DNA from 3 places in the Streptomyces sp. NPDC051576 genome. Region 2 is predicted to be linked to each of the others. Evidence: riboswitches for the same ligand, from Rfam matches in the RefSeq annotation. Region 2 holds a riboswitch; each other region holds the start of a gene.
What was found. Region 2 has a riboswitch for thiamine pyrophosphate ahead of thiC (phosphomethylpyrimidine synthase ThiC). Riboswitches for the same ligand answer to the same signal wherever they lie in the genome.

Region 1 (9,501 bases), on a different contig from region 2:
CAAGGTCAGCAGTAGGAGCGGCAGTAACGCCAGGGCCGCCCGCACGGATCGTTCACGTCGTCGCGTTCGCATGGCACAAACCGTGCCGTACCGATGCCGATCATGGCCGGGACCTGTGGACCGCCGGGAGCCTGTGGACAACGGCGTCACCCGGTACCTCGCGGGTCCCGTACACTTCCTTTGGCGATCCGGGTCACCGGGTCGACTTCGCACGCCCCGACATCTGGTCGTCACAGACCGGTGTCAGCGCACCTCGGTCCTCTGGGCACGCGCACGTGGGCGTCAGGCGCGAGTGCCGTCCCGGCACCCGCGGCACAACCGAGAAAATCAAGGAGAACGGCCATGGCCGTCGTCACGATGCGGGAGCTGCTGGAAAGCGGCGTCCACTTCGGTCACCAGACCCGTCGCTGGAACCCGAAGATGAAGCGCTTCATCTTCACCGAGCGCAACGGCATCTACATCATCGACCTGCTCCAGTCGCTGTCGTACATCGACCGCGCCTACGAGTTCGTCAAGGAGACCGTCGCCCACGGCGGCACGGTCATGTTCGTCGGCACGAAGAAGCAGGCGCAGGAGGCCATCGCCGAGCAGGCCACCCGCGTCGGCATGCCCTACGTCAACCAGCGCTGGCTGGGCGGCATGCTCACCAACTTCTCCACCGTCTACAAGCGTCTGCAGCGCCTCAAGGAGCTTGAGCAGATCGACTTCGAGGACGTCGCCGCGTCCGGTCTCACCAAGAAGGAGCTTCTCGTGCTCTCGCGCGAGAAGGCCAAGCTGGAGAAGACCCTCGGTGGTATCCGCGAGATGTCCAAGGTTCCCAGCGCCGTCTGGATCGTGGACACCAAGAAGGAGCACATCGCGGTCGGTGAGGCCCGGAAGCTCAACATCCCGGTCGTCGCCATCCTCGACACGAACTGCGACCCCGACGAGGTCGACTACAAGATCCCGGGCAACGACGACGCGATCCGCTCCGTCACCCTGCTCACCCGCGTGATCGCGGACGCCGTCGCCGAGGGCCTCATCAGCCGCTCCGGTGTCGCCGCCGAGGCCAAGGGTGACAAGGCCGCCGGTGAGCCGCTCGCCGCGTGGGAGCGCGACCTGCTCGAAGGCGAGAAGAAGGCCGACGAGACCCCGGCCGCCGAGGCCGAGGTCCAGACCTCCGCCGAGACCGAGAAGGTCGCCGACGCCGAGCAGGCCGAGGCTCCGGTCGCCGTCGAGGAGGCCGCTGCCGAGGCCCCCGCCGCGGAAGCTGCCGCCGAGGTCGAGGCCGCTCCGGCCGCCGAGGCCGAGCAGGCCTGACCTTCCGGGCCAAAGGGCTGAGCTGAAGTGACGGCGGGTGGTGCCGACCGCGCCACCCGCCGTTCACTCACAGCCCCTAGATCTTCGTAGCCCGTAGATCCTTGGCGGAAGCCCGCTGAACCCGCGGCCGCCGCCGACTTCGAGACTTCGAACTCCGAGAAGAGATTCACAGATCATGGCGAACTACACCGCCGCCGACGTCAAGAAGCTCCGTGAGCTGACCGGCGCCGGCATGATGGACTGCAAGAAGGCGCTGGACGAGGCCGACGGCAACGTCGAGAAGGCCGTCGAGGCGCTCCGTATCAAGGGCCAGAAGGGCGTCGCCAAGCGCGAGGGCCGCTCCGCCGAGAACGGCGCTGTGGTCTCCGTCATCGCCGACGACAACACCTCCGGTGTCCTGGTCGAGCTGAAGTGCGAGACGGACTTCGTCGCCAAGGGCGAGAAGTTCCAGGCCGTCGCCAACCAGATCGCCCAGCACGTCGCCAAGACCGCCCCGGCCGACATCGAGGCGCTGCTCGCCTCCGAGATCGAGCCCGGCAAGACGGTCCAGGCGTTCGTGGACGAGGCCAACGCGAACCTGGGCGAGAAGATCGTCCTGGACCGCTTCGCCCAGTACGCCGACGGCTACGTCTCCGCGTACATGCACCGCACGATGCCCGACCTGCCGCCGCAGATCGGTGTCCTCGTCGAGCTGGACAAGCCCAACGCCGAGGTCGCCCGCGGCGTCGCCCAGCACATCGCCGCCTTCGCGCCGAAGTACCTGGCCAAGGACGACGTGCCGACCGAGGTCGTCGAGTCCGAGCGCCGTATCGCCGAGGAGACCACCCGCGCCGAGGGCAAGCCCGAGGCCGCGATCGCCAAGATCGTCGAGGGTCGTGTCAACGGCTTCTTCAAGGACGCGACGCTGCTCGGCCAGCCGTACGCGCTCGACCCCAAGAAGTCCGTCCAGAAGGTTCTGGACGAGGCGGGTGTCACCCTGAAGCGCTTCACGCGCATCAAGGTCGGCATCTGAGTCCGTACCGCGACGGGCGCGCGACCCCTATAAGGTCGTATGCGGTTGTCTACGGCTGACGGACGACAGCGGATCTGACGAGGAGGCCATTGCCGAGCACGGGTTGCGAACGACACCCCACCGGCAGTGGCCTTCTTCGTGTGTGCGACCACGTAAAAGAGGCGAGAACGTCATGACCACCAAGCCCCAGAAGAGCGACGACGGCAAGGTACGCGGCCGGTTCATGCTGAAGCTGTCCGGAGAGGCCTTCTCCGGTGGCGGGGGCCTGGGCGTCGACCCCGACGTGGTGCACAAGATCGCCCGTGAGATCGCGGCCGTCGTACGGGACGGCGCGGAGGTCGCCGTCGTCATCGGCGGCGGCAACTTCTTCCGCGGTGCCGAACTCCAGCAGCGCGGCATGGACCGGGCCCGCTCCGACTACATGGGCATGCTCGGCACGGTGATGAACTGCCTCGCCCTCCAGGACTTCCTGGAGAAGGAGGGCATCGACAGCCGCGTCCAGACCGCCATCACCATGGGCCAGGTCGCCGAGCCGTACATCCCGCTGCGTGCTGTGCGCCACCTGGAGAAGGGCCGCGTGGTCATCTTCGGCGCCGGTATGGGCATGCCGTACTTCTCCACCGACACCACCGCCGCCCAGCGCGCCCTCGAGATCAACGCCGAGGCGCTGCTCATGGGCAAGAACGGCGTGGACGGGGTCTACGACTCCGATCCGAAGACGAACTCCGAGGCCGTCAAGTTCGACGCGCTCAGCTACGGCGAGGTCATCACCCAGGACCTCAAGGTCGCGGACATGACCGCCATCACCCTGTGCCGCGACAACAAGCTTCCGATCCTGGTCTTCGAGCTTCTGGCGGAGGGCAATATCGCCCGCGCCGTCAAGGGTGAGAAGATCGGCACGCTTGTGGGTGACCAAGGCAGCCAGGGCTGATGACCCTGACCGGGGGATGGACAATGTCCTGCCGGTCGGGAACCGTGCAGGAAGAAGACGCGACGCAGCCGGCCGCCGACGCCGACACAGCACAGCAGCCGGGCCTACTCAAGACACGCAGGAGCAAGTGGTGATCGAAGAGACCCTCCTCGAAGCCGAGGAGAAGATGGAGAAGGCCGTCGTGGTCGCCAAGGAGGACTTCGCCGCGATCCGCACCGGCCGTGCGCACCCGGCGATGTTCAACAAGATCGTGGCCGACTATTACGGCGCACTGACACCGATCAACCAGCTGGCTTCGTTCTCCGTGCCGGAGCCGCGCATGGCCGTGGTGACCCCGTTCGACAAGAGCGCGATGCGCAACATCGAGCAGGCGATCCGGGACTCGGACCTCGGCGTCAACCCGAGCAACGACGGCAACATCATCCGTGTGACGTTCCCCGAGCTCACTCAGGACCGCCGCAAGGAGTACATCAAGGTCGCCAAGACCAAGGCCGAGGACTCCAAGATCTCGATCCGCTCCATCCGCCGCAAGGCCAAGGAAGCGATCGACAAGGCGATCAAGGACGGCGACATCGGCGAGGACGAGGGCCGTCGCGCCGAGAAGGAACTCGACGACACCACGGCGAAGTACGTCGCCCAGGTGGACGAGCTCCTCAAGCACAAGGAAGCGGAGCTGCTCGAGGTCTGATGAACGACTCTTCCTGGGGTGCACCGCCACAAGCCGGGTACTGGGGGCCGTCCGACCAGGGGCCTGTCCAGGGGGCTGCCCCGGCGGGTCCCACGTACGATGCGCCTGAGGCGCAGCAGACTCGCCCCATGCCCATCGTGCCCGACGAGCCCGCATACGGCGGACACCAGGATGACGACCGGGGGGCCGCTCGGCTGAGCGGTCCCTTGTTCCGCGACGAGACACGGCAGCCGCCGTACGACACACGGCAGCCGCAGCCGTACGACCCGCCGCGGACGCAGCCCGCCGACATGCCGTACGCACAGCCCTACGGGGCGGTGCCGCAGAATCCGGAGCCCATGCCCGACGCCCCGTCACCGGTGCCCGCCCCGCAGAAGAAGAGCGCGGGCCGGGACCTCGGTGCGGCCATAGGCGTCGGGGTCGGACTCGGCGCGGTGATCATCGCGTCCCTGTTCGTCGTCAAGGCCGTGTTCATCGGCGTGATAGCGGTCGCCGTCGTCGTGGGTCTGTGGGAGCTGACCTCGCGGCTGCAGGAGCGCAAGGGCATCAAGGCGCCCCTCGTGCCCCTCGCGGTCGGCGGCGCCGCGATGGTCGTCGCCGGATACGTCCGGGGTGCCGAGGGCGCCTGGGTGGCGATGGCGCTGACCGCGCTGGCCGTCCTGGTCTGGCGGATGACGGAACCGCCGGAGGGCTACCTCAAGGACGTCACGGCGGGCGTCTTCGCGGCGTTCTACGTGCCGTTCCTGGCCACGTTCGTCGCCCTGATGCTCACCGCCGACGACGGCGCCTGGCGGGTCATGACGTTCCTGCTGCTGACCGTGGTCAGCGACACGGGCGCCTACGCCGTCGGCTGGCGTTTCGGCACCCACAAGCTCGCCCCGCGCATCAGTCCCGGAAAGACCCGCGAGGGCCTGTTCGGAGCGGTGTCCTTCGCGATGGTGGCGGGCGCGCTGTGCATGCAGTTCCTGATCGACGACGGCAGTTGGTGGCAGGGCCTCGTCCTGGGCCTCGCGGTCGCCGCCAGCGCCACGCTGGGCGACCTCGGCGAGTCCATGATCAAGCGCGACCTCGGCATCAAGGACATGGGCACGCTGCTGCCGGGCCACGGTGGCATCATGGACCGGCTGGATTCGCTGCTGCCGACGGCTCCGGTGGTGTGGCTGCTGATGGTGCTGTTCGTCGGGTCCGCCTGACGTTCGTCCGACGTCCTGCCGTACGGCATTCCGGGCGCCCCTGACCTGTACAGGACGGGGGCGCCCGGTCGTACGATTTCGGTGTAAGCCCTCGCAAGGGGGACCGCCCTGAACGAAGGAGGGCGTCATGTCCGCCTTCCATGAAGAGTTCGACGTGGACTGCCGTCCCGAGGATGCCTGGGCGTACGTCATCGACCCGTCCCACCTGCCCGAATGGCAGGAGAGCGCGGTCCTGGCCGAACAACTCGACGACCGCCCGTTCGGACTCGGCTCCCGGGTCCGCGTCACCCGGCACGTGGGCCGCCGCGACATGGCGATGACCATGGAGTGCACCGAGTTCCAGCCGCCGCGCGCCTGGACCGTGCGCGGGATCGACGGCCCCGTCAGGGGCAACTTCCGCGGTGAGATCACACCCGTCGACGACGGACGCCGTACCCACGTGACGATGGACCTCGACTTCGAGGGGCACGGCATCGGCAAGGTCCTGCTGCCCCTCGTCGTCCGCCCCCAGGTCCGCCGCGAGATGCCCCACAACGAGAAGCTCCTGAAGGAACACCTGGAGCACACCGGCTGACCGAGCCCACCGGCTGAAACGGATCACCGTAAACGATCTGCGACACTGGTACAGCCATGCCTAAGCCCGGAGAACTCACATTCGTCGCCCCCCGCGGAGCCAAGAAGCCCCCGCGGCACCTTGCCGATCTCACGCCCGCCGAGCGCAAGGAAGCCGTCGCCGCGATCGGGGAGAAGCCGTTTCGCGCCAAGCAGCTCTCGCAGCACTACTTCGCGCGGTTCGCGCACGACCCGGAGCAGTGGACCGACATCCCCGCCGGTTCGCGCGCCAAGCTCCAGGAAGCGCTGCTTCCGGAGCTGATGACCGTCGTACGGCATCTGTCGACCGACCAGGACACCACCCGCAAGACGCTGTGGCGGCTGTTCGACGGGACGCTCGTCGAGTCGGTGCTGATGCGGTACCCGGACCGGGTGACCATGTGCATCAGCTCGCAGGCGGGGTGCGGGATGAACTGCCCGTTCTGCGCGACGGGCCAGGCCGGCCTCGACCGGAACCTCTCCACCGGTGAGATCGTGCACCAGATCGTGGACGGCATGCGGGCGCTGCGCGACGGCGAGATCCCCGGCGGTCCCGCGCGGCTGTCCAACATCGTCTTCATGGGTATGGGGGAGCCGCTCGCCAACTACAAGCGGGTCGTCCAGTCCATCCGCGCCCTCACCGACCCCGAGCCGGACGGCCTCGGTCTCTCGCAGCGCGGGATCACCGTCTCGACCGTCGGACTGGTCCCGGCGATCCACCGCTTCAGCGACGAGGGCTTCAAGTGCCGCCTCGCGATCTCGCTGCACGCGCCCGACGACGAGCTGCGCGACACCCTGGTCCCCGTGAACACGCGGTGGAAGGTGCGCGAGGTCCTCGACGCCGGCTGGGAGTACGCGGCGAAGTCCGGGCGCCGGCTGTCCATCGAGTACGCCCTGATCCGCGACATCAACGACCAGGCGTGGCGTGGTGACCGGCTCGGCCGGCTCCTCAAGGGCAAGCCCGTGCACGTCAACCTGATCCCGCTGAACCCGACACCGGGCTCCAAGTGGACGGCCTCCCGCCCCGAGGACGAGAAGGCGTTCGTCGAGGCCATCGCCGCCCACGGCGTGCCGGTCACCGTCCGGGACACCCGTGGCCAGGAGATCGACGGAGCCTGCGGTCAGCTCGCTGCCACCGAGAGGTAACCTTCACCTGCACCACCTGTACGTACACCTTCATATCCGACAGGGGAGCGCGCAGCGCTGAGAGTGCGGCAATCGGGCCGCAGACCCTCTGAACCTCGCCCAGGTCATTCTGGGTAGGAAGTTCGGTCATCACCGTGAACACCAAGAAGTACTGTGCTGTCCTCGTCGGCCTCGGCCTGGTCACGCTGTCCGCGTGCGGCTCGGGGTCGGACGGGAGCGGCGGCTCCGACTCCAAGACGGTCACCCTCGTCAGCCACGACTCGTGGGCCGTCTCGAAGAGCGTCCTCAAGGACTTCGAGAAGCAGTCCGGCTACACCGTCAAGGTCCTCAAGGACGGTGACGCGGGCCAGGCCGTCAACAAGGCGATCCTGACCAAGGACAACCCGCAGGGCGACGTCTTCTTCGGCGTCGACAACACCCTGCTCTCCCGCGCCCTCGACAACGGTCTCTTCCAGTCCTACGACGCGAAGGGCGCGGATCTCGTCAAGTCCGCGTACCGCGTCGACCAGACCAAGCACCGGGTCACGCCCATCGACACCGGCGACATCTGCGTCAACTACGACAAGGCCTATTTCAGCAAGCACAAGCTGACCCCGCCGGCCTCCTTCGCCGACCTGGTCAAGCCCGCGTACAAGAACCTCCTCGTCACCGAGAACGCTGCCACCTCCTCGCCCGGCCTCGGCTTCCTGCTCGGCAGCGCCGCGCAGTACGGCGACGACGGCTGGCAGGCGTACTGGAAGAAGCTGAAGGCCAACGGCGTGAAGGTGGTCGACGGCTGGGAGCAGGCCTACGACCAGGAGTTCTCCGGTTCCGCCGGTGGCAAGAAGGCGGGCGGCGACCGGCCCCTCGTCGTCTCGTACGCCTCCTCGCCGCCCGCCGAGGTCATCTACGGCGACCCGAAGCCGACGACCGCGCCCACCGGGGTGTCGTACGGCACCTGTTTCCGGCAGACCGAGTACGCGGGACTGCTCAGCAACGCGAAGAACACCAAGGGCGGCAAGGCCTTCATCGACTTCCTGCTCACCAAGGAGTTCCAGGAGGACATGCCGCTCAACATGTTCGTCTACCCGGTGATCGACGGCGCCACGGTGCCGCAGGAGTTCGTGAAGTACGGCCGTCAGGCCCCGGACCCCGAGACCATGGCGCCCGCGAAGATCGCCGCCGACCGGGACCAGTGGGTCAAGTCGTGGACCTCGCTCGTACTGAAGTAGCCCCGCGGCGGAAGATCCGCAAAGGGAACGCGACGCGGCTCGGGCTCATGGCCGTGCCCGTCGCGTTCTTCGCGGTGTTCTTCGCCTACCCCGTCGCCTCGATCGTCGCGCGCGGTCTCAAGGTGGACGGCGCCTGGCAGTTGGGCCGCATCGGGGACGTGCTCGCGCAGTCCGACATCCGGCACGTGCTGTGGTTCACCACCTGGCAGGCGCTCGCCTCCACCGCGCTCACGCTGCTGATCGCGCTCCCCGGAGCTTATGTCTTCGCGCGCTTCGACTTCCCGGGCCGGCATGTGCTGCGGGCCGTCGTGACGGTCCCCTTCGTGCTGCCCACGGTCGTCGTCGGTACGGCGTTCCTCGCCCTCGTCGGCCGGGGCGGACTCCTCGACGACCTGTGGGGCGTACGCCTCGACACCACCGTCTGGGCCATCCTGCTCGCGCACGTCTTCTTCAACTACGCGGTCGTCGTACGGACGGTGGGCGGCCTCTGGGCCCAGCTCGACCCCCGTCAGGAGGAGGCCGCGCGCATGCTCGGCGCCTCCCGGCTCCGGGCCTGGCGGCAGGTGACACTGCCCGCGCTCGGGCCCGCCGTGGCCGCCGCCGCGTTGATGGTCTTCCTCTTCACGTTCACGTCCTTCGGTGTCGTGCAGATCCTCGGCGGCCCGACCTTCTCCACCCTCGAAGTGGAGATCTACCGCCAGACCTCGGAGGTCTTCGACCTCTCCACGGCGGCCGTGCTGACGATCGTCCAGTTCGTCGCGGTGGGCGCCATCCTCGCCGTCCACGCCCGGACGGTACGGCGCCGGGAGACGGCCCTACGGCTGGTGGACCCGTCGGTGACCGCACGGCGCCCGCGCGGGGCGGGCCAGTGGGCGCTGCTCGCCGGGGTCCTCGCCTCCGTGCTCCTGCTGCTCGTGCTGCCGCTCGCCGTGCTGGTCCAACGCTCGCTGGACACAGCGGACTTCGGCTTCTACCGGGCGCTGACCCACGACGACGGCGGCACCTTCCTGGTCCCGCCGATCGCCGCGATCGGCAACTCGCTGGAGTACGCCGTCGCCGCCACCGCCATCGCCGTCGTGATTGGCGGTCTCGCCGCCGCGGCCCTGACCCGGCGCGATGCCGGGCGGCTGGTGCGGGGCTTCGACGCGCTGCTGATGCTGCCGCTCGGGGTGTCGGCGGTGACGGTCGGTTTCGGCTTCCTGATCTCGCTCGACAAACCCCCGGTGGATCTGCGGAGTTCATGGATCCTGGTGCCGTTGGCGCAGGCGCTGGTCGGCGTCCCCTTCGTCGTACGGACGATGCTGCCCGTGTTGCGGGCGGTGGACGGGCGGCTGCGGGAGGCGGCGGCCGTGCTCGGGGCGTCGCCGTGGCGGGTGTGGCGCGAGGTCGATCTGCCGCTGGTGCGGCGGGCGTTGCTGATCGCCGCCGGG
Region 2 (9,501 bases):
ACAGCTCGGCGGGAACCGAGTGGGCGTCAAGTGGACGACGTGTGGTCGAAGACCTGCCCAATCGGGGCGAAAGCCGCGGTGAAGTGGAGTCCTGCTCTGATTCACCACCCCTGGGTCATCACATGGCGCGATCCGCATTCCTATGATGGGCCCACGACACCGCGGGCCGCTGCGACCAGGCAGTCCGATGCGGTGCAGTTGCGGCGCGATGGTGGAGGGGTCGATGACTCAGGGGGCCGGTCAGGGACCCGAGGTGGAGCGGACGGCGACGTTGCGCGACTTCCGGGTACCGGCGTACGTCCACGAGACCGGTCCGTACGCCGACAGCGCGCAGCCCGGCGAGGCCGTACGACCCGACGGTGATGCCTTTGACGAGGCCTATCCGGAGGGGTACACGCCCACTCAGCGCGATCTGCCCGTCATCAATCGGGGTGACACGGTTCAGGTCGCGGTGGACGCGGCGTCGGCGGGCGTCCCGCGGCAGGCGGAGGGCGCCGGTCCGCTGTTCGTCGTAGGAGATGTGCACGGCTACCTCGACGAACTGGTGGCCGCGCTGCGGGAGAAGGGTCTGATCGACGCGGCCGGCAACTGGTGCGCGGGCACCGCCCGGCTCTGGTTCCTCGGCGACTTCACCGACCGCGGACCCGACGGCATCGGCGTGATCGACCTGGTGATGCGGCTGTCCGCCGAGGCGGCCGCGGCCGGCGGCTACTGCAAGGCCCTCATGGGCAACCACGAGCTGCTGCTGCTCGGCGCCAAGCGCTTCGGCGACACCCCCGTCAACTCCGGCGCGGGCACCGCCACCTTCCAGGCGGCCTGGCTGCTCAACGGCGGCCAGAAGACCGACATGGACCGACTCCAGGACGTCCACCTGCAGTGGATGTCCCGGCTGGACGCCATGGAGCAGGTCGACGGCCATCTGCTCGTCCACTCCGACACCACCGCCTACCTCGACTACGGCGACTCGATCGAGGCGGTCAACGACAACGTCCGCGAGACCCTCACGCGCAACGACGCGGACGAGGTGTGGGACGTCTTCCGCAAGTTCACCAAGCGCTTCTCCTTCCGCGACGAGGGCGGCGCCGAACATGTCCGCTCATTGCTCGACATGTACGGCGGAACCCGGATCGTCCACGGCCACAGCCCGATTCCCTACCTCCTGGGCGACGTCGGCTCCGAGGACGGCGAGGACGCCGCGAGTCCCGTGGTCGAGGGACCGCACGTCTACGCCGAGGGGCTGGCCATCGCGATGGACGGCGGAGTGACCATGGCCGGAAAACTGCTGGTCCAGCAACTGCCGCTGGATATCTGAGCGTTATTCGGGCAGGCGCCCCCCTCGGAGGACCGGCGGACGACAGCGCTGGCCAGGGGCCAATTTCTGGAAACCCCCTGTCACCGTGTGCCGTCGCCGCTCTACCATCGGCTTATCCGTAGCAGGCTCCCCTCCGTTTCTGCCCGACGGCTCGTTGTCATGCGAGCCCCAAGCCCTACGGAGCATCGGGGGATGCACATGAACAGCGTTCCGCAGCACCTGCACAGCGAGGACCGCCAGGAGTACGAGCGGATCCTCGACGAGGCGCTGCGCTCCGCCCCTACCCGCCCGGAACTGGCCGCTGTCGGTAAGCGGCTCAACCCCGAACAGTTGCGCACCATGGCGCTGAACGCCACCGCACTCATCACGGCGGCCGCGGCGACCGAGTACCAGCACTACGTGAAGGTCCGCGAGGAACTGCGCCAGCCGGCGTCGTCCACCCCCTCGCCCGTCCACGAGACCGGCTCCGCGGAGCCGGGCGGCGTGGGCGCGATGGGGCTCGCCACCACCCTGGGGGAGGCTGCCGAGGGTGCGGGTGCCGTCGCCGTCGCCGCTGTCCTCACCCCCGTCCTCGCCGGCACGGCCGCGGCGATATTCCTGCTCGTGGGCTACATCCTCAAGATGCTCACTCCCGAGCCCGCGTTCGCCCAGACCATGCTCACCGCGGGCTGGGTGTTCGGCGCCATGACCGCCGCGGCGATCATCGTCGCGATCGTCGGCCTGCTGCTCACCGCTCTGCGCAACAGGCCCTCGCCCGACACCGGCCCCTACGGCGAGTCGGGCGGTGAAGTGGCCCGGGCCAGGGACGCCTGGCACGACGCCCTTCTGGAACGCGGCATCCTGCCGTTCCTCCAAGAGGCGCTCGCGGCTCCTGGTACGGCGGCACTGCGCCGTACGACACCATCGGCACCGACCAGTCGCATGCCGCACCTCGGCTACGACCGCCCGGGCTTCTCCAGCCCCGACGACGGCCCGGAGCCGGGCCACCGCCCGCGGTTCAGCAGCCCGGACTTCTCCAGCCCGGACTTCGGGGGGCCCGAACACCTGCCGGAGTAGCCCCTCGGCTTGCGCCCCCACCCAGGGGAGCGCAAGCCGAACGCCCGGTCCCACAGGGGCCGCTGAGCGATGCGCTCGTCGAACTCCCCCTTTCTCCCGGCACAGTCGGATCAGCCGGTACTCCACGCACGCCCCACGCCCTGCTGTTGAGGAGCCCGTATGCCCGCCCGCATGCACGCCATCGTCCAATCCGCGTTCGGCGGCCCCGAGACGCTCGCCTACGTCGAGACCGACGTCCCCGAGCCCCGCCCCGGCGAGGTGCTCCTGCGGGTGGCCGGCGCCGGCGTCAACCCCGGTGACGCGGTGCTCCGCTCCGGCCGCGTGCCGGAGTTGGTCCCCCTGCCGTGGACGCCGGGCAACGACGTGGCCGGCGTCGTCGAGCGGGTCGGCGAGGGCGTGACCCGGTTCGCGCCTGGCGACGAGGTGTACGGCATGCTTCCCGTCTCGCAGCGCGGCGCCTACGCCGAGTTCACCGCCTCACCGGCCGACGCGCTGGCGCCCGCGCCGAAGAACCTCGACCTCGCGCACGCCGGGGCCATACCCCTGGTCGCGGTCACCGCATGGCAGTCCCTGGCCGTACTGGCGCGAGTCGGCCCAGGCGACCGCGTGCTGATCCACGCGGCGGCGGGCGGCGTCGGCCACGTCGCCGTCCAACTGGCCAAGGAACTCGGCGCGTACGTCATCGGCACGGCCCGCCCGGCTCACCACGACTTCCTGCGCGAACTGGGCGCCGACGAACTCATCGACTACACGGCCACCGACTTCCGGACCACCGTCGCCCCGGTGGACGCGGTCCTGGACCTGGTCGGCGGCGCCTACGGCCCCCAGTCCCTCGACGTGCTCCGGCCGGACGGTCTGCTCATCGGCGCGTCGATCGACCCGGGTACGGACGAGCAACAGGCCGCCGCCCGTGGCCTTCGCTACACATGGGTCACGGCCGAGCCCTCAGGTGCCCACCTGAAGCAGGTCACCGAACACATCGAGGCCGGTCGGCTACAGGTCTCCGTCGACCGCCGCTACCCGCTGGCCGAAGCCACCGAGGCCCACCGCGCCATCGAGGCCAGGCGCACCACGGGCAAGCTCCTCCTCGTACCGTGACCGACTCGACCAACTCCTCTGACTCGTAGGGGGTTACGTACACCCCTCATTCTGAGGACAGTCCCATCCTCTCCCGCGCCGGGATCCGGTTGGCTGGTGATCGTCACCGATCACCACCCAGCGCACCGGGGGATTCGACCATGCACATGCCGTCCTCGAAGAAGACCTGCTCAGCCGTGCTGGCAGCGGCGCTGCTCACCCTGGGCTCACCCGCGGCCGCGACCGCCACCACCGCCGGGCACACCCAGCCGGGGCGCTCCTCCGCCGAGGCCACGCTCCGGCAGGACCTGGCCGCCGTACGGAGGGCCGGCGGCGGCGATGTGAACGTGCTGGCCAGGGTCGACGGACCCACCGGCCCGCCACTCATGGCCCGCATCGGCACCCGCACCGCCGGCTCCCCGGCCCCGATCCCCTGGAACGCTCACTTCCGGGTGGCCAGCACGACGAAGACGTTCGTGGCGACCGTCGTCCTGCAACTCGTGGCGGAGAAGCGGCTGTCGCTCGACGACACCGTCGAGCACTGGCTGCCTGGAGTCGTGACGGGCAACGGCAACGACGGCGGCCGCATCACCGTCCGCGACCTCCTCCGCCAGACCAGCGGCCTGTACGACTACATCGACGACCCGGGGATCCAGGACCGCCTACTCAACCACTTCGACGAGAACCGCTACGACACCACCCCGGCGGCCGACCTGGTCGCGGTGGCGATGCAGCACCAGCCGCTGTTCCTACCGCGTCCGGGCGGGGCCACCCGATGGGCGTACTCCAACACCAACTACCTGCTGGCCGCGATGATCGCCGAGAAGGCCGGCGGCGCCGGCTGGCAGGACCTGGTCGAGCACCGCGTGATCGCGAAACTGGGACTGCGCAACACCTCCATTCCTGGGCTCGATCCGTTCCTGCCGGACCCTCATGTCAACGCCTATCTGACGACCCCGGACGGCAAGCGTCTCGACGTCACCGATCACAGCCTCCAGCACACCGCGGACTCCGGTGTGGTGAGCACCACCGCCGACCTGAACACCTTCTTCCGCACCCTGGCCGGCGGCAGACTGCTCCCCGCCGAGCAGTGGCGCGAGATGCGGCAGACCGTCGAGCGGACCGACGACCCGGAGGACGTGGCCGAGATGCCCGAGGGCACCTACGGCCTCGGCCTGCGCAGGATCCCGCTCTCCTGCGGCGGTTACTACTACACCCACGAGGGCGACGGAGCGGGCGTCAACACCCGCCCCGCGGTGAGCGCGGACGGCAGGCGCGCGGTGACCGTCTCCATCACGACCACCACCGCGCCACCCGGCCTGGCCGCCCTCAACCGCGCGACAGGCACCCTCGTCGACCACGTCCTGTGCCGCACACCGAAGAGCTAGGCGGTCGTCGTCAGTCGGCGATCGGCAGATACACCCGGTTACCCGCCGCCGCGAACTCCTTCGACTTCTGAGCCATGCCCTCCTCGACCTCCGCCTTGCTGCCGCCGTGTTCGCGGCGGATGTCCTGGGAGATCTTCATCGAGCAGAACTTCGGCCCGCACATGGAGCAGAAGTGCGCCGTCTTGGCCGGCTCCGCCGGCAGCGTCTCGTCGTGGAACTCCCGTGCCGTGTCCGGATCGAGGGCCAGGTTGAACTGGTCCTCCCAGCGGAATTCGAACCGGGCGTCGGACAACGCGTCATCCCACTCCTGTGCACCTGGGTGCCCCTTGGCGAGGTCGGCTGCGTGGGCGGCGATCTTGTAGGTGATGACGCCGGTCTTGACGTCGTCACGGTTGGGCAGGCCCAAGTGCTCCTTGGGCGTGACATAGCAGAGCATGGCCGTGCCCCACCAGGCGATCATCGCGGCACCGATGCCGGAGGTGATGTGGTCGTACGCCGGCGCGACGTCCGTCGTCAGCGGGCCGAGCGTATAGAACGGAGCTTCATCACAGATCTCCTGCTGAAGGTCGATGTTCTCCTTGATCTTGTGCATCGGGACATGTCCCGGGCCCTCGATCATGGTCTGTACGTTCAAACGCTTCGCGATCGTGTTGAGTTCCCCGAGGGTCCGCAATTCCGCGAACTGCGCCTCGTCGTTGGCGTCCGCGATCGACCCCGGCCGCAGACCGTCGCCCAGCGAGTACGTGACGTCGTAGGCGGCGAGAATCTCGCACAGTTCTTCGAAGTTCTCGTAGAGGAACGATTCCTTGTGGTGCGCGAGGCACCAAGCCGCCATGATCGAGCCGCCGCGCGAGACGATGCCGGTCTTGCGGTTCGCCGTCAGCGGGACGAACGGCAGCCGGACACCCGCGTGGACCGTCATGTAGTCCACGCCCTGTTCGGCCTGTTCGACGACCGTGTCCTTGTAGATCTCCCAGGTCAGCTCCTCGGCGCGGCCGTCGACCTTTTCGAGCGCCTGATAGAGCGGCACCGTGCCAATGGGGACGGGGGAGTTGCGCAGCACCCACTCGCGGGTGGTGTGGATGTTGCGGCCGGTGGACAGGTCCATGACCGTGTCGGCGCCCCAGCGGGTCGCCCAGGTCATCTTCTCGACCTCCTCCTCGATGGAGGAAGTGACCGCGGAGTTGCCGATGTTGGCGTTGACCTTCACCAGGAACCGCTTGCCGATGATCATTGGCTCGATCTCAGGGTGATTGACGTTGGCCGGCAGCACGGCCCGCCCCGCCGCGATCTCCTCACGGACCACCTCGGGCGAAACCTTCTCCCGTACAGCCACGAACTCCATCTCGGGTGTGATCTCGCCCCGTCGCGCATAGGCGAGTTGCGTGACCGCCGTCCCGTCACGTCCGCGCCGCGGCTGACGTGGCCGCCCGGGAAAGACCGCGTCGAGGTTGCGCAGTCCACCACGCGGTGACGTGTGCTTGATCCCGTCGTCCTCGGGGCGGACGGGACGACCGGCGTACTCCTCCGTGTCGCCGCGGGCGATGATCCAGTTCTCCCGCACTGGCGCCAGGCCCCTACGGACATCGGTGTCGACGAGCGGATCGGTGTACGGGCCGGAGGTGTCGTACAGCGTCACCGACTGTCCATTGGTGAGGTGCACCTGACGAACCGGCACCCGCAGATCGGGGCGTGAGCCCTCGACATACCCCTTGTGCCAGCCGATGGGCTGTTCGTCCTGGCTGACGGCAGACGTGTGTGCGTCCTTGTTGGTCATGAGACCTACTCCCTACGCCGGCATTACCCGGTAACAGGTTCGGCGGTCGACGCAGCGGCTTCCGTCAGCCGATGTTCCATGGGAAACATCACTCGATTCAGGTGACGTTTCACGTGAAACAAAGCAAAGACGAAGGTCAGCGCCCTCTCAGCCCGGTGCTCCGAGCTCCCGCGTGTGCAAAGGTGCCTCCACGCTAGCGTCATATGTGGCGCGGTGAACAGTGGGCCCCCGGCGTTCTTGCGATGATCGGGCGGTGACCACGACGCAGCAGCCCCCGTACCCGCCGACCGGGCCGCAGCATGGCCACGACCACGGACACGGTTCCGGCGGCAGCCATGGCTCCGGTTCAGGAGACGACCACGGCTCAGGTGGGGACGGTGGCCACAACTCCGGAGCGGACGGTGGGCACGGTCATTCGCACAGCCACAGCCATGGGCCCGCCGCGCCCGTCTCCCGCCATCTGCGGAAGGTCATCGCGGCGATCCTGATCCCGTTCACGGTCGCGGTCGTGGTGGGCATGGTGGTGCTGTGGCCCGGCGGCGCTCCGTCGCACAAGCGCACCGGGGTCGGCTTCGACCGGCAGACACAGCAGGCGACAGTCACCAAGGTCGTCAGCGTGAGCTGCGCGTCGGTGAACGCCTCGGGCGAGAGCGCGACCGGTGACACGTCCACCGCCGAGGGCTCCTCCGCGCAGCAGGAGGCGGGCGGCACCTGTAAGAAGGCCACGGTCACGGTCACCACCGGCAAGGACAAGGGCCGTACGTTCACGGAGATCGTGCAGCCCGACCAGTCACGCCAGTTGCACCAGGGCGAGAAGGTCGTGGTCGCCTACGAGCCTTCCGCACCCCGGGATCTGCAGTACTCGGTCACCGACGTGGACCGTAAGTTCCCGATGGCACTGCTCGCCGGGATCTTCGCGCTGGCCGTCGTGGTGGTGGGCCGGCTGCGCGGCGTCATGGCACTGATCGCGCTGGCCATCAGCTTCATGATCCTGAACTTCTTCATCCTGCCCGCGATCCTGCACGGCTCCAACCCGCTGATCGTGGCGGTGGTCGGGTCGAGCGCCATCATGCTCATCGCCCTCTACCTGTGCCACGGCCTGTCGGCCCGCACCTCCGTGGCGGTCCTCGGCACACTCATGTCACTGGTACTGATCGGCATCCTGGGCTCGGTGTTCATCGGCTGGGCCGCACTCACCGGCAACACGGACGACAACACCGGCCTCATCCACGGGTTGTACCCGTCGATCGACATGAGCGGCCTGCTGCTTGCCGGCGTCATCATCGGCTCCCTCGGCGTCCTCGACGACGTGACGGTCACCCAGACCTCGGCCGTCTGGGAACTGCACGAGGCCAACCCGGCAATGGGCTGGCGCGGCCTCTACCGCGCCGGCATCCGCATCGGCCGCGACCACATCGCCTCGGTCGTCAACACCCTCGTCCTCGCCTACGCCGGTGCCGCCCTGCCCCTGCTGCTCCTCTTCTCCATCGCACAGAGCAGCGTGGGCGCCGTCGCCAACAGCGAACTGGTCGCCGAGGAGATCGTGCGCACACTGGTGGGCTCGATCGGCCTCGTCGCGTCGGTACCGGTCACCACGGCCCTCGCGGCCCTTGTGGTCTCGGCGGACCGGCCGGGACCCGCAACAGCTCCGGTGGGTGTCCCGGCAGCGGCCACGGCGGCGCCGGATGCCAAGCCCGCGGCGGCTCGCGGCGGGAAGGGCCGACGCCGCAAGCACTGAGGGCGGCGAGAACCGCCTCCACAGGGCCGAGGAGAAGCGTTCCTGCGAACCTTCATCTCCCGGCGCCCCATGGGACTTCAAGCCTCTACAGACGCCTCCGCGGGCTTCAGGACCCCTGACGAAGCGTTACGCCCCCCCGTCGCCGCCTCACCACGTCACCCCGCGCTCTGCTCCTCCGCCAGGATGCGGTCCAGGGTCTCGTCGAGGTGGGCGTCGAAGTCCGCGAGGGCGCCCTCCTGGCCGAGCGGAACCAGCCGGTCGGTGCGGTCGAGGAACGTCACGAGCGGTGCCGCTCCGGTGCGGAACACCGCCTGGTCGCTGCCCACCTGAAGCCGGATCAGCACCTCACCCAAGGTGTCGGGGTCCACGGGCGCGATGTGTACATCGCCCTCCCCGCACGGCCCGCCCACCCCGTCGATCAGCAGCTCACGGCCGAAAGCCCAGGTCACCGGGGCATCTCCCGGCAAATGGAAGGTCAGCCGCACGGCGTACGGATCGCATGTCTCATAACCCAGTTCCACCGGGATACGGAAGGAGAGCTCCTCGGAGACGAGGAAGCTCATCATGACCTCTGCCTGTACGGACTCGCGCATCGCCTATCCCGTCAATTGCCGTCGACTGGCCGGGAATCATCCCCGTGACACTGAAGGAATATTGCTGAACGTACACGTTAGATCACAAGGAGTAATTTTTCAGATACTGATAGAGAGCGCGAGCGACCCCAGAAGCCTGCCGACCTCACTCTGCAGTTGCCGAGCTGCGGTCATCAGCCGTTCGGCCTGATGCGAGGGGAGGGAAATGGCCATCGTGGCGGCCGTGGTGCCGAGCGTGATCGGAATCGCCGCACAGACCGTCCCCAGCGCGTACTCCTGACGCTCCACCACCAGCTCCATCCGCCGCATCCGGTCCACGCGCCGCAGCAGGGAGTGGCCGTCCCGCACGGTGTAGGGGGTGAGGGACCGCACGGGGTAGCGATCGAGGTGGTCACGCCGGGCATCCTCGTCGAGTTGGGCCAGCAGGCACTGGCCGATCGCGTGCGCGTGCCCCGTCTCACGGAAGTCGGCCCACTCCTCGACCGCCGGATTGCCGGGGCTGTCGGAGACGCACATGACCTCGATCTCGCCGTCGCGGTACATCGCGTAGTAGACCGGTA
Region 3 (9,501 bases), on a different contig from region 2:
TGTACGAGCGGTGCGTGGCGCGCAGGGTCGAGTTCGTCTTCGGGGCGGAGGTCACCCGGGTCCTGGAGAAGGACGGGCGGGCGGCGGGAGTCGAGCTGTCGGACGGCTCACTGTTCGACGCGGACCATGTCGTCGCGGACGTGGACCCGGCGCGGCTGCGGGCACTGACGGAGCGTCCGCTGGACGAGGACGGTGATGTGCGGGCCGATCCGGACGCGCCCAGCCCGGTGCGGTGCACGCTCCTGCTGGCCCTGCGCGGCCCCCGCGAGGCCGGCGCCGTCCACCGGACGGTCGTCCACGCACCGGACCGCGAGGCCGAGTTGGACTTCCTGGCCTCCCCGGGCGGCGACGAGCCCCGCTGCCCCACGGTGACGGTGCTGCGCCCCGACGACCCCGCGCTGCGGCCGGACGACGGCCACGAGTCGGCCGTGGTGTCAGCCGTGCTGCCGGGCGAGGCGGGCTGGGCGGACGAGGGCACGGTCCGGCGTTACACCGACTTCCTCCTCAAGGCCGCCGAGTCCGCCGTGCCCGGTCTACGGGAGCGCCTGTTGTGGCACGAGGTGCGCACCCCCAGGGACACGGAGAGCGAGACCGGTGCCCGCTCCGGAGCCGTACCCGCGCCCTCGCTCGCGGCCGGCGGGGGCCGCTTCCTGCATCCGGCGAACACCACGCGGCTGCCCGGTCTGTACCGGGTCGGCGGCTGGTCCCATCCCGGCGGCGGGCTTCCGCACGCCGGTATGTCGGGGGCGCTGGTCGCCGGACTGATCGTGGAGGGACCGCGGTTCAGAGGGTCTCAGTAGGCTTCAGAAACGGTACTGCTCGTCGTAGCCGGTGCCCGACTGCGGCTGCTGCTGTTGCTGCTGGCCGTCGCCCTGGTAGTACTGCTGGTCCGCCGGGAGTTCGCCGCCGTAGGTCTCGTCGCTGCGCTGCTGCGGGACCCACACACCGCCGGCCGGGGTCTCGCCCACATAGCCGTTGTTGGCGTACTGGTCCTGGGTGTAGCCCTGTTGGGGATACTGCTGCTGGCCGTCGTAGCCCGTGTCGTACGGGGCGCCACCGTAGGTCTGGGTGCCGATGTACGGGTCGGAGTAGGCCGCGTACTGCTGCTGGCCGGTCGTGTCGTAGCCGTACTGCTGCTGGTCGTATCCCGAGTAGGCGGGGTCGTAGCCGTACTGCTGCTGTTCGCCTGTCGCGTAGGCCTGGTCCTGGGTCTGACCGGCGGCCGCTGCCGCGTAGTTGGGATCGGCGGCGTTCGCGTACGCGGCGTTGCTGTATATGCCGTAGGAGCCGGTGTCGTCCGGCAGGGGCTGCGGTTCGTAGACCGAGGTGGTCTCGGCGGCCGTGGGGTCGAGGGGGCGGTTCGGGGTGAACACGTCGTCGCGGTCGTAGTCGTCGTCCTGGGCGTAGGCCGCCTTGTTCTGGCCGTAGTCCTGGAAGGCGCCCTCGGCCGTCTCTGGGCCGGTGGCCGCCAGGTCCGGGTCCTGCTCGTCCGGTTCGCCGCGGCGGCGCTTGATGCCGCCCGCGCCGGGCCGGCCGGAGACCGCCCAGCCGGCTTCGAAGCCGCGGCGGAACGACAGGGTGACGTAGGTCTGGCCGACGGCGAAGGCCACGGCGCCCAGTCCGATCACGACGACGGAGGGCATCAGCACCCCGAGCACGACGCCCAGGAAGCCCACGAAGGCGAGCAGCCGCCAGCGCAGCCTCGCCTTGTACTGCAGCAACACCTCACCGAGCAACCACAGTGCGACGATGCCGAACGCGATGTAGAGGACCGTCCAGCCCATGTACGCCCCTCTCCCAGTGGCCGCTACGCAGTGTGTCGTATGTCCGGGCGGCCGGTCTAGGCCCGCGGTGGGTGGTGCAGGCCCAGGTTCTCGTAGATTTCCAGCGTCGCCGTGGAGTTGTTGAGCGTGATGAAGTGCAGTCCTGGCACTCCCTCGGCCAGCAGCCGGGCGCAGAACTCCGTGGCGAAGTCGATCCCGATCGAGCGTACAGCCGCCGGATCGTCTTTGGCTGTGAGGATTCGCTCTTTCAAGGCGTCCGGGATGACCGCGTTGCTGAGCTGCGGCAACCGCTCCAGCATCCGCACGCTGGTCACCGGCATGACCTCGGGGATGACCGGGGTGACGCAGCCCGCGGCCTCGACACGGTCGCGCAGGCGAAGATACGACTCCGGGCGGAAGAACATCTGGGTGATCGCGTAGTCGGCGCCGGCCCGGCACTTGTCGACGAAGTTCGTGACGTCCGTGTCCCAGTCCGGGGAGCGCGGGTGCATCTCCGGGAACGCGGCGACGCCTACGCAGAAGTCGCCCGACTCCTTGATGAGCCGGACCAGTTCGGCCGCGTACGTCAGCCCCTGGGGGTGCGCCACCCAGTCGGCCATGGGGTCGCCGGGCGGGTCGCCGCGCACGGCCAGGATGTTGCGGATCCCGGCGTCGGCGTACTGCCCGATGATGTTGCGCAGTTCGGCGACGGAGTGGTCGACCGCGGTGAGGTGGGCGACCGGGGTGAGCGTGGTGTCGGCGACGATCTGCTCGGTCTCCTTGACGGTGCCCGCGCGGGTCGAGCCGCCGGCGCCGTAGGTCACCGAGACGAAGTCGGGGGCCACGGCCTCGACCCTCCGCAGCGCGCTCCACAGATTCCGCTCACCCTTGGGGGTCTTCGGCGCGGAGAACTCGAACGAATACGTCCCCTTGCCGGTCGCGAGCATGTCGCGCACGGTGCGTGCTCGATCAGTCCTGGTGGATGCGGTTCCGAAGGCCATACCCGCAGGTTAGTCAGGGGGCGCCGGTCACCCAACCGGAACCGGGATTTTGCCCGCTTTGTCGTCCTCTTGTCCACCCACCGGACAAAAAGCCCGGCTCCTGGACGGCCCTCAGAGCTGCCGCAGCCGCTTCGCGAACTCCGCCGCCGCCGCGCCCGGGTCGTCCGCCTCCGTGACGGCCCGTACGACGACGACCCGGCGGGCGCCCGCTTCGAGCACCTCGTCGAGGTTGCCGAGGTCGATGCCGCCGATGGCGAACCAGGGGCGGTCGGTGCCCAGAGCGGCCGTGTAGCGGACCAGGTCGAGGCCGGGGGCGTGCCGGCCGGGCTTGGTGGGGGTCGGCCAGCAGGGGCCCGTGCAGAAGTAGTCCACGCCCTCCTGGACGGCGGCCGCGGCGGCCTCGGACTCGGCGTGCGTGGAGCGGCCGATCAGCACCTCCTCGCCCAGGATCGCGCGGGCCGCGGGCACCGGGAGGTCGCCCTGACCCAGGTGCAGTACGTCGGCGCCGGCGGCGTGGGCGACGTCCGCGCGGTCGTTGACCGCGAGGAGCCTGCCGTGCCGGGCGCAGGCGTCGGCGAACACCTGGAGGTGCTCCAGCTCCTCGGCGGCCTCCATGCCCTTGTCGCGCAACTGCACGATGTCGACCCCGCCGGCCAGGACCGCGTCCAGGAACTCCGCGAGGTCGCCCTGGCGCCTGCGGGCGTCCGTGCAGAGGTAGAGCCGGGCGTCGGCGAACTCGGCGCGCGCGGCGGCGGCCGCGGTGGTGTCGGGCATGGGTGTGTCCCCCGTCGTCATGGCGTGGTGGTGCCGTGCACGGGCCGCGGGTGGGCGCGGCCCGTACACCGGTCGGTCGTCCGGGTCAGACGGCGAGCGCCTGGGCGCGGCGCTTCACCTCCGTGCCACGATTCTCGCTCAGCGCCTGCGCGGGGGTGCCGGGCAGGCTGGGGTCGGGGGTGAAGAGCCACTCCAGCATCTCTTCGTCGGAGAAGCCGTCGTCCCGCAGGAGCGTCAGGGTCCCCGTGAGGCCCTTGACGACCTTCTGCTCGGCCCCGTCGATGAAGGCGGCGGGGACATGCAGCGCGCGGTTCTCACCACGGCGTACGGCGATGACTTGGCCCTCCTTGACCAGCTGCCGCACGCGTGTCACCTCGACATCGAGCATCTCTGCGATGTCGGGCAGCGTGAGCCAGGCGGGGACGAGAGCATCGATCTTTGCGTCAATCTCGGTCACGTGAACAGCGTGCCATCCCGGACTGACAGTCGGAAGTCGGGCCGGTCCGACCCGGGGGGTCGAACTAGGCGATAGCGGATTTCATCGGTAGCGAAGGGTCGGCCAGCAGGTCGGGATTCATCGGGGTGCGCGCCTCGATCAGGCGGCGGCCCTGGGCAAGGTCGCGGGGGCGGCCGACCGCCAGGAGGGCCACCAGGCGGTCCTCGCGCAGCCAGCAGACGGTCCAGGCCGGGGCGGACGGGTCACCGCGCCACAGGGTCGTGTCGGCGGACGCGTGGTGGCCGGCGTACTGGACGAAGCGGCCGAACTGCTCGGACCAGAAGTACGGCACCGGGTCGTAGACCGCCGGGACCTCCCCGATGATGTTCGCGGCGACCGTGCGGGGGCCCTGGAGGGCGTTGTCCCAGTGGTGGACCAGAAGGCGCTCGCCGTACCTTCCCGAAGGGAAGGAGGCGCAGTCGCCGACCGCGTACACGTCCGGCACCGAGGTGCGCAGCCGGTCGTCGGCCAGGACCTCGCGGTGCGCGCCCAGTGCGACGCCGGAGCCGGTCAGCCAGGTGGTGGCGGGGCGGGCGCCGATGCCGACCACGACGGCGCCGGCGGGCAGCCGGGAGCCGTCTTCGAGCACCACTTCGCCGGGTTCGACGTGCGCCACGCGCGCGTGCGTCCGCAGCGAGGCTCCGGCATCCGCGTACCAGGCGGCCATCGGCGCGGCGACCTCGGCGGGCAGCGCGCCGGCGAGCGGCCGGTCGGCGGCCTCCACGACGGTCACCGCGCAGCCCGCCTCGCGCGCGGCCGTGGCGAACTCCGCGCCGATCCAGCCCGCGCCGACGACCACGATGTCGTGCTGCCGGGCGAGCACGGGCCGCAGCCGCTCGGCGTCGTCCAGGGTGCGCAGCAGATGCACCCCGGGGATGCCCTCGGCGCCCGGCAGCCGGATCGGCTCGGCACCGGTCGCGAGCACCAGGACGTCGTACGGCACCGGGCCCTCGGCGGTGTCCAGTTCGTGCTCGGCGGGGCGCAGGCCCACCACCTCGCGCCCCAGCCGCACCTCGATGCCGAGCGCCTCGAAGTCGACGTCGAAGGCGGAGCCCTCGGCCTTGCCCAGCAGCACGGCCTTGGACAGCGGCGGCCGGTCGTAGGGCTGATGGGGTTCCGCGCCGATCAGCGTGACCGTCCCGGTGAAGCCCTGCTCCCGCAGGGCGACCGCGGTCTGCACCCCGGCCATGCCCGCGCCGACGACGACCACACCTGTCTGCTCGCTCATCCGATCACCATAGACACCTGACGATTTGTCAGTCAGGGGGCGCGTTCAGTGACCTGTTCCACAACACTCGTCCCGCTGCCCGCCTGCGACTCCCACTCCCAGGTCTCCTCCAGGCGGACGCGTCCGTCGGGCAGCTCGACGACTTCGGACACGCAGTGTCCGCAGGACGTCGTCCCGTCCCGCTTCAACTGCACGTACCGGAAGTCGAGCCGGTCCCCCGCGCGCGTGCCGACGAGATGCCCGCGGACGACGTCGCCGCCCGCGTACTCGGCCCAGATCTCGCCGCCCTTCTCGTGGTAGGCGAACCGGGTGCGCGTCCCGACCTGACCCGGTGCCTGGTCCGCGACGGGCGCGAGGACGAGACCGTCGAGCGAGCGGGCCATGAGCGGAGGCTCCCTTACTGAGACATACGGCACGGGCTAGGGTGGCCAACGTAAAGCACTCGCGGGAGTCCGGACGTACCGGGCTGAGAGGGAGGCTGGCCGGCCTCCGACCGTACGAACCTGATCCGGGTCATGCCGGCGAAGGGAGGGGCTGGACGCCCATGCCTACACGTACGTCAGACGTCCTCGTCGTCGGGGGCGGAATCATCGGCCTGGTCACGGCCTGGCGGGCGGCGCAGCGCGGGTTCGCCACCGCCGTGGTGGACCCCGAGCCGGGCGGCGGGGCCGCCCAGGTGGCCGCCGGCATGCTGGCCGCCGTCACGGAGCTGCACTACGGCGAGCAGACCCTGCTCGCCCTCAACCTGGCCTCGGCGCACCGCTACCCGGACTTCGCTGCCGAGCTGACCGACCTCACCGGGCTGGACCTCGGCTACCGGCGCTGCGGCACGCTCGCCGTCGCCCTGGACGCCGACGACCGCGCCCATCTGCGGGAACTGCACGCGCTGCAACGCCAGTCGGGGCTGGACTCCGAGTGGCTTTCCGGACGTGAGTGCCGACGCCTGGAGCCGATGCTCGCGCCGGGCGTGCGCGGGGGGCTCAGGGTCGACGGCGACCACCAGGTCGATCCCCGGCGGCTGGCCCGCGCCCTGGTGGCCGCCTGCGAGCGGGCGGGGGTCGCCTTCCACCGGACCTGGGCCGAGCGCCTCACGGTCGTACGGGAGCGGGCCGCCGGAATCGTCACGCGGGACGGAGAAGCGCTCGGCGCGGACCAGGTGGTGCTCGCGGCCGGCAGTCTCAGCGGGCGGCTGGAGGGGGTCCCCGAGGACGTCCTGCCGCCCGTACGGCCCGTGAAGGGGCAGGTGCTGCGGCTGACCGTGCCGGAGCGGTACGCGCCCTTCCTGAACCGCACCGTGCGCGCCGTGGTGCGCGGCAGCCAGGTCTATCTGGTGCCGCGCGAGAACGGCGAGCTGGTCGTCGGCGCGACCAGCGAGGAGCTGGGCTGGGACACCACGGTGACCGCCGGCGGTGTCTACGAACTGCTGCGCGACGCCCATGAGTTGATCCCGGGCATCACCGAACTCCCGCTCACCGAGACCCGGGCCGGGCTGCGCCCAGGCTCGCCCGACAACGCGCCGCTGCTCGGCCCGACCGGACTGCCGGGGCTGCTGCTGGCCACCGGGCACTACCGCAACGGCGTGCTGCTCACCCCGGTCACCGGTGACGCCCTCGCGCACGCGCTGGCCACCGGTGAACTGCCGGACGAGGCGCGCCCGTTCACCCCGAAGCGGTTCGCCCTCACGGAGTCGCGCGTATGAACGTCTCCGTCAACGGGGAGCCCCGGGAGATCGCTCCCGGCACGGCTCTCGACACCCTCGTGCGGTCCTTGGCCCCGTCGCCCTCCGGTGTGGCCGCCGCCCTCAACGAAACCGTCGTCCCGCGCGCGCAGTGGCCGTCGACGCCCCTCTCCGAGGGAGACCGCGTCGAGGTCCTCACCGCCGTCCAAGGAGGCTGAACCCATGGCCGACGACCCCTTCGTCCTCGGTGGCACGAACTTCACGTCCCGTCTGATCATGGGCACCGGAGGCGCGCCCAGCCTCGATGTCCTGGAGCGCGCGCTGGTGGCCTCCGGAACGGAGCTGACGACCGTCGCGATGCGGCGTGTAAACGCCTCCGTGCACGGTTCGGTGCTGTCCGTCCTGGAGCGGCTCGGTATCCGGGTGCTGCCCAACACGGCGGGTTGCTTCACCGCAGGCGAGGCCGTGCTGACGGCCCGGCTGGCGCGGGAGGCGCTCGGGACGGCCCTGATCAAGCTTGAGGTGATCGCGGACGAGCGGACCCTGCTGCCCGACCCGATCGAACTGCTCGACGCCGCCGAGACCCTGGTCGACGACGGGTTCACGGTGCTGCCGTACACGAACGACGATCCCGTGCTGGCGCGGAAGCTGGAGGACGTCGGGTGTGCGGCGATCATGCCGCTGGGCTCGCCGATCGGCTCCGGGCTCGGTATCCGCAACCCGCACAACTTCCAGCTCATCACCGAGCACGCGCGCGTGCCGGTGATCCTGGACGCGGGCGCCGGTACGGCGTCGGACGCGGCGTTCGCGATGGAGCTGGGGTGCGCCGGTGTGATGCTCGCCTCGGCGGTGACCCGGGCGCAGGAGCCGGTGCTCATGGCCTCGGCGATGCGGAGCGCGGTGGAGGCGGGACGGCTGGCGTTCCGGGCGGGGCGTATCCCGCGCAGGCACTTCGCCGAGGCGTCGTCCCCCGCGGAGGGCCTGGCCCGGCTGGACCCGGAGCGGCCGGCCTTCTGAACACCCGCTCCACAGCGTGGGATCCGTCACAGCTCGGCTGCAGTACCGCCCCGATCCTGGCCGAAAAGGCGGTGCTGTCAGCCTCGGCTCGTACACTCACCTGCGTGGATACGACCCTTCATGACCCTCTCGTCGGGCAGTTGCTCGACGGCCGGTATCGCGTCGACGCGCGGATCGCCGTCGGCGGGATGGCCACGGTCTACCGGGCCGTGGACACCCGCCTGGACCGAGTCCTCGCGCTCAAGGTGATGCACCCGGGGCTGGCGGCCGACGCCTCCTTCGTCGACCGCTTCATCCGCGAGGCCAAGTCGGTGGCACGGCTGGCGCACCCGAACGTGGTGCAGGTCTTCGACCAGGGCGCCCAGGGGTCGTACGTCTATCTGGCGATGGAGTACGTCGCCGGCTGCACCCTGCGGGACGTGCTGCGCGAGCGCGGGGCGCTCCAGCCGCGGGCCGCCCTCGACATCCTGGAGCCGGTGCTGGCCGCGCTGGGCGCCGCGCACCGGGCCGGGTTCGTGCACCGGGACATGAAGCCGGAGAACGTGCTCATAGGGGACGACGGCCGGGTCAAGGTCGCCGACTTCGGGCTGGTCCGCTCCGTGGACACGGTCACCAGCACCACCGGGGCCGTCCTCGGCACGGTGTCGTATCTCGCGCCGGAGCAGATCGAGGGCACCACCGCCGACCCCCGGGTCGACGTGTACGCGTGCGGTGTCGTCCTCTACGAGATGCTGACCGGCCAGAAGCCGCACGACGGGGACTCCGCCGCGATCGTGCTCTACAAGCATCTGCACGAGGACGTCCCGCCGCCCTCGGCCCTCGTCCCCGGGCTGGCGTACGAGCTGGACGAGCTGGTCGCCACGGCCACCGCGCGCACGCCGGACATCCGGCCCTACGACGCGGTCGCGCTCTTCGGCCTGGTCCGCGAGGCGCGGTCGGGGCTGAGCACCGAGCAGTTGGACGCGGTCCCGCCGCAGGCGCTGACCTCGGAGCATCCCAACTCGGAGAACCGTACGAGTGTGATCCCGCGCTCGCTCACGGTGCCCCGCCCGCTGCCCGTCAACGAGGACGACGAGCCCGGTGACCCGTTCAACCGGACCAGCCGGTTCGAGAGCGGTCCCCCGCTGCCGCCCCGGCGGCGCGATGCTCGACGGCCCCGGCGCGGACTGCTCGCGATCGTCGCCGCCGTGCTGCTGATCCTCGGGGTCGGCGCGGGCGTCTGGTACATCAACTCCGGCCAGTTCACCAAGGTCCCGCCGCTGCTGGCGAAGACCCAGGCGCAGGCGAAGGAGCGGCTGGAGGAGGCCGGTCTCGACGTCAAGACGGTCAAGCACGCCTACAGCGACACGGTGAAGCGCGGCACGGTGATCAGCTCCGACCCGGAGTCGGGCGCCCGCATCCGGGACAACGACTCGGTGACCCTGACCATCTCGGACGGCCCGGAGACCGTGAAGGTGCCCGACCTGACGGGCTACCGCCTGGACAAGGCGCAGGCCCTGCTGAAGCGGGACGGGCTGGCGGCCGGCATGGTCACCAGGGAGTTC

Region 1: another riboswitch for thiamine pyrophosphate. It lies ahead of AB0M63_RS36590 (thiamine ABC transporter substrate-binding protein); the one in region 2 lies ahead of thiC (phosphomethylpyrimidine synthase ThiC).
Region 3: another riboswitch for thiamine pyrophosphate. It lies ahead of thiO (glycine oxidase ThiO); the one in region 2 lies ahead of thiC (phosphomethylpyrimidine synthase ThiC).

What each region holds. Positions count from the first base shown of each region.
Region 1 covers NZ_JBFAZO010000013.1:250,839-260,339, forward strand. The annotation lists gene AB0M63_RS36550 (M23 family metallopeptidase) at 1-72, opposite strand, end outside; gene rpsB (30S ribosomal protein S2) at 343-1,299, shown strand; gene tsf (translation elongation factor Ts) at 1,475-2,311, shown strand; gene pyrH (UMP kinase) at 2,484-3,242, shown strand; gene frr (ribosome recycling factor) at 3,373-3,930, shown strand; gene AB0M63_RS36575 (phosphatidate cytidylyltransferase) at 3,930-5,123, shown strand; gene AB0M63_RS36580 (SRPBCC family protein) at 5,251-5,697, shown strand; gene rlmN (23S rRNA (adenine(2503)-C(2))-methyltransferase RlmN) at 5,754-6,860, shown strand; TPP riboswitch at 6,892-6,998, shown strand; gene AB0M63_RS36590 (thiamine ABC transporter substrate-binding protein) at 6,995-8,071, shown strand; gene AB0M63_RS36595 (iron ABC transporter permease) at 8,119-9,501, shown strand, end outside.
Region 2 covers NZ_JBFAZO010000003.1:303,174-312,674, forward strand. The annotation lists gene AB0M63_RS11175 (metallophosphoesterase) at 224-1,312, shown strand; gene AB0M63_RS11180 (hypothetical protein) at 1,505-2,368, shown strand; gene AB0M63_RS11185 (NADP-dependent oxidoreductase) at 2,528-3,466, shown strand; gene AB0M63_RS11190 (serine hydrolase domain-containing protein) at 3,607-4,833, shown strand; gene thiC (phosphomethylpyrimidine synthase ThiC) at 4,844-6,610, opposite strand; TPP riboswitch at 6,603-6,792, opposite strand; gene AB0M63_RS11200 (YibE/F family protein) at 6,864-8,348, shown strand; gene AB0M63_RS11205 (SsgA family sporulation/cell division regulator) at 8,504-8,941, opposite strand; gene AB0M63_RS11210 (helix-turn-helix domain-containing protein) at 9,041-9,501, opposite strand, start outside.
Region 3 covers NZ_JBFAZO010000022.1:7,606-17,106, forward strand. The annotation lists gene AB0M63_RS44075 (NAD(P)/FAD-dependent oxidoreductase) at 1-800, shown strand, start outside; gene AB0M63_RS44080 (hypothetical protein) at 804-1,784, opposite strand; gene metF (methylenetetrahydrofolate reductase [NAD(P)H]) at 1,841-2,764, opposite strand; gene thiE (thiamine phosphate synthase) at 2,876-3,538, opposite strand; gene AB0M63_RS44095 (Rv2175c family DNA-binding protein) at 3,624-3,995, opposite strand; gene AB0M63_RS44100 (FAD-dependent oxidoreductase) at 4,060-5,262, opposite strand; gene AB0M63_RS44105 (hypothetical protein) at 5,295-5,645, opposite strand; TPP riboswitch at 5,697-5,809, shown strand; gene thiO (glycine oxidase ThiO) at 5,807-6,961, shown strand; gene thiS (sulfur carrier protein ThiS) at 6,958-7,158, shown strand; gene AB0M63_RS44120 (thiazole synthase) at 7,163-7,957, shown strand; gene pknB (Stk1 family PASTA domain-containing Ser/Thr kinase) at 8,062-9,501, shown strand, end outside.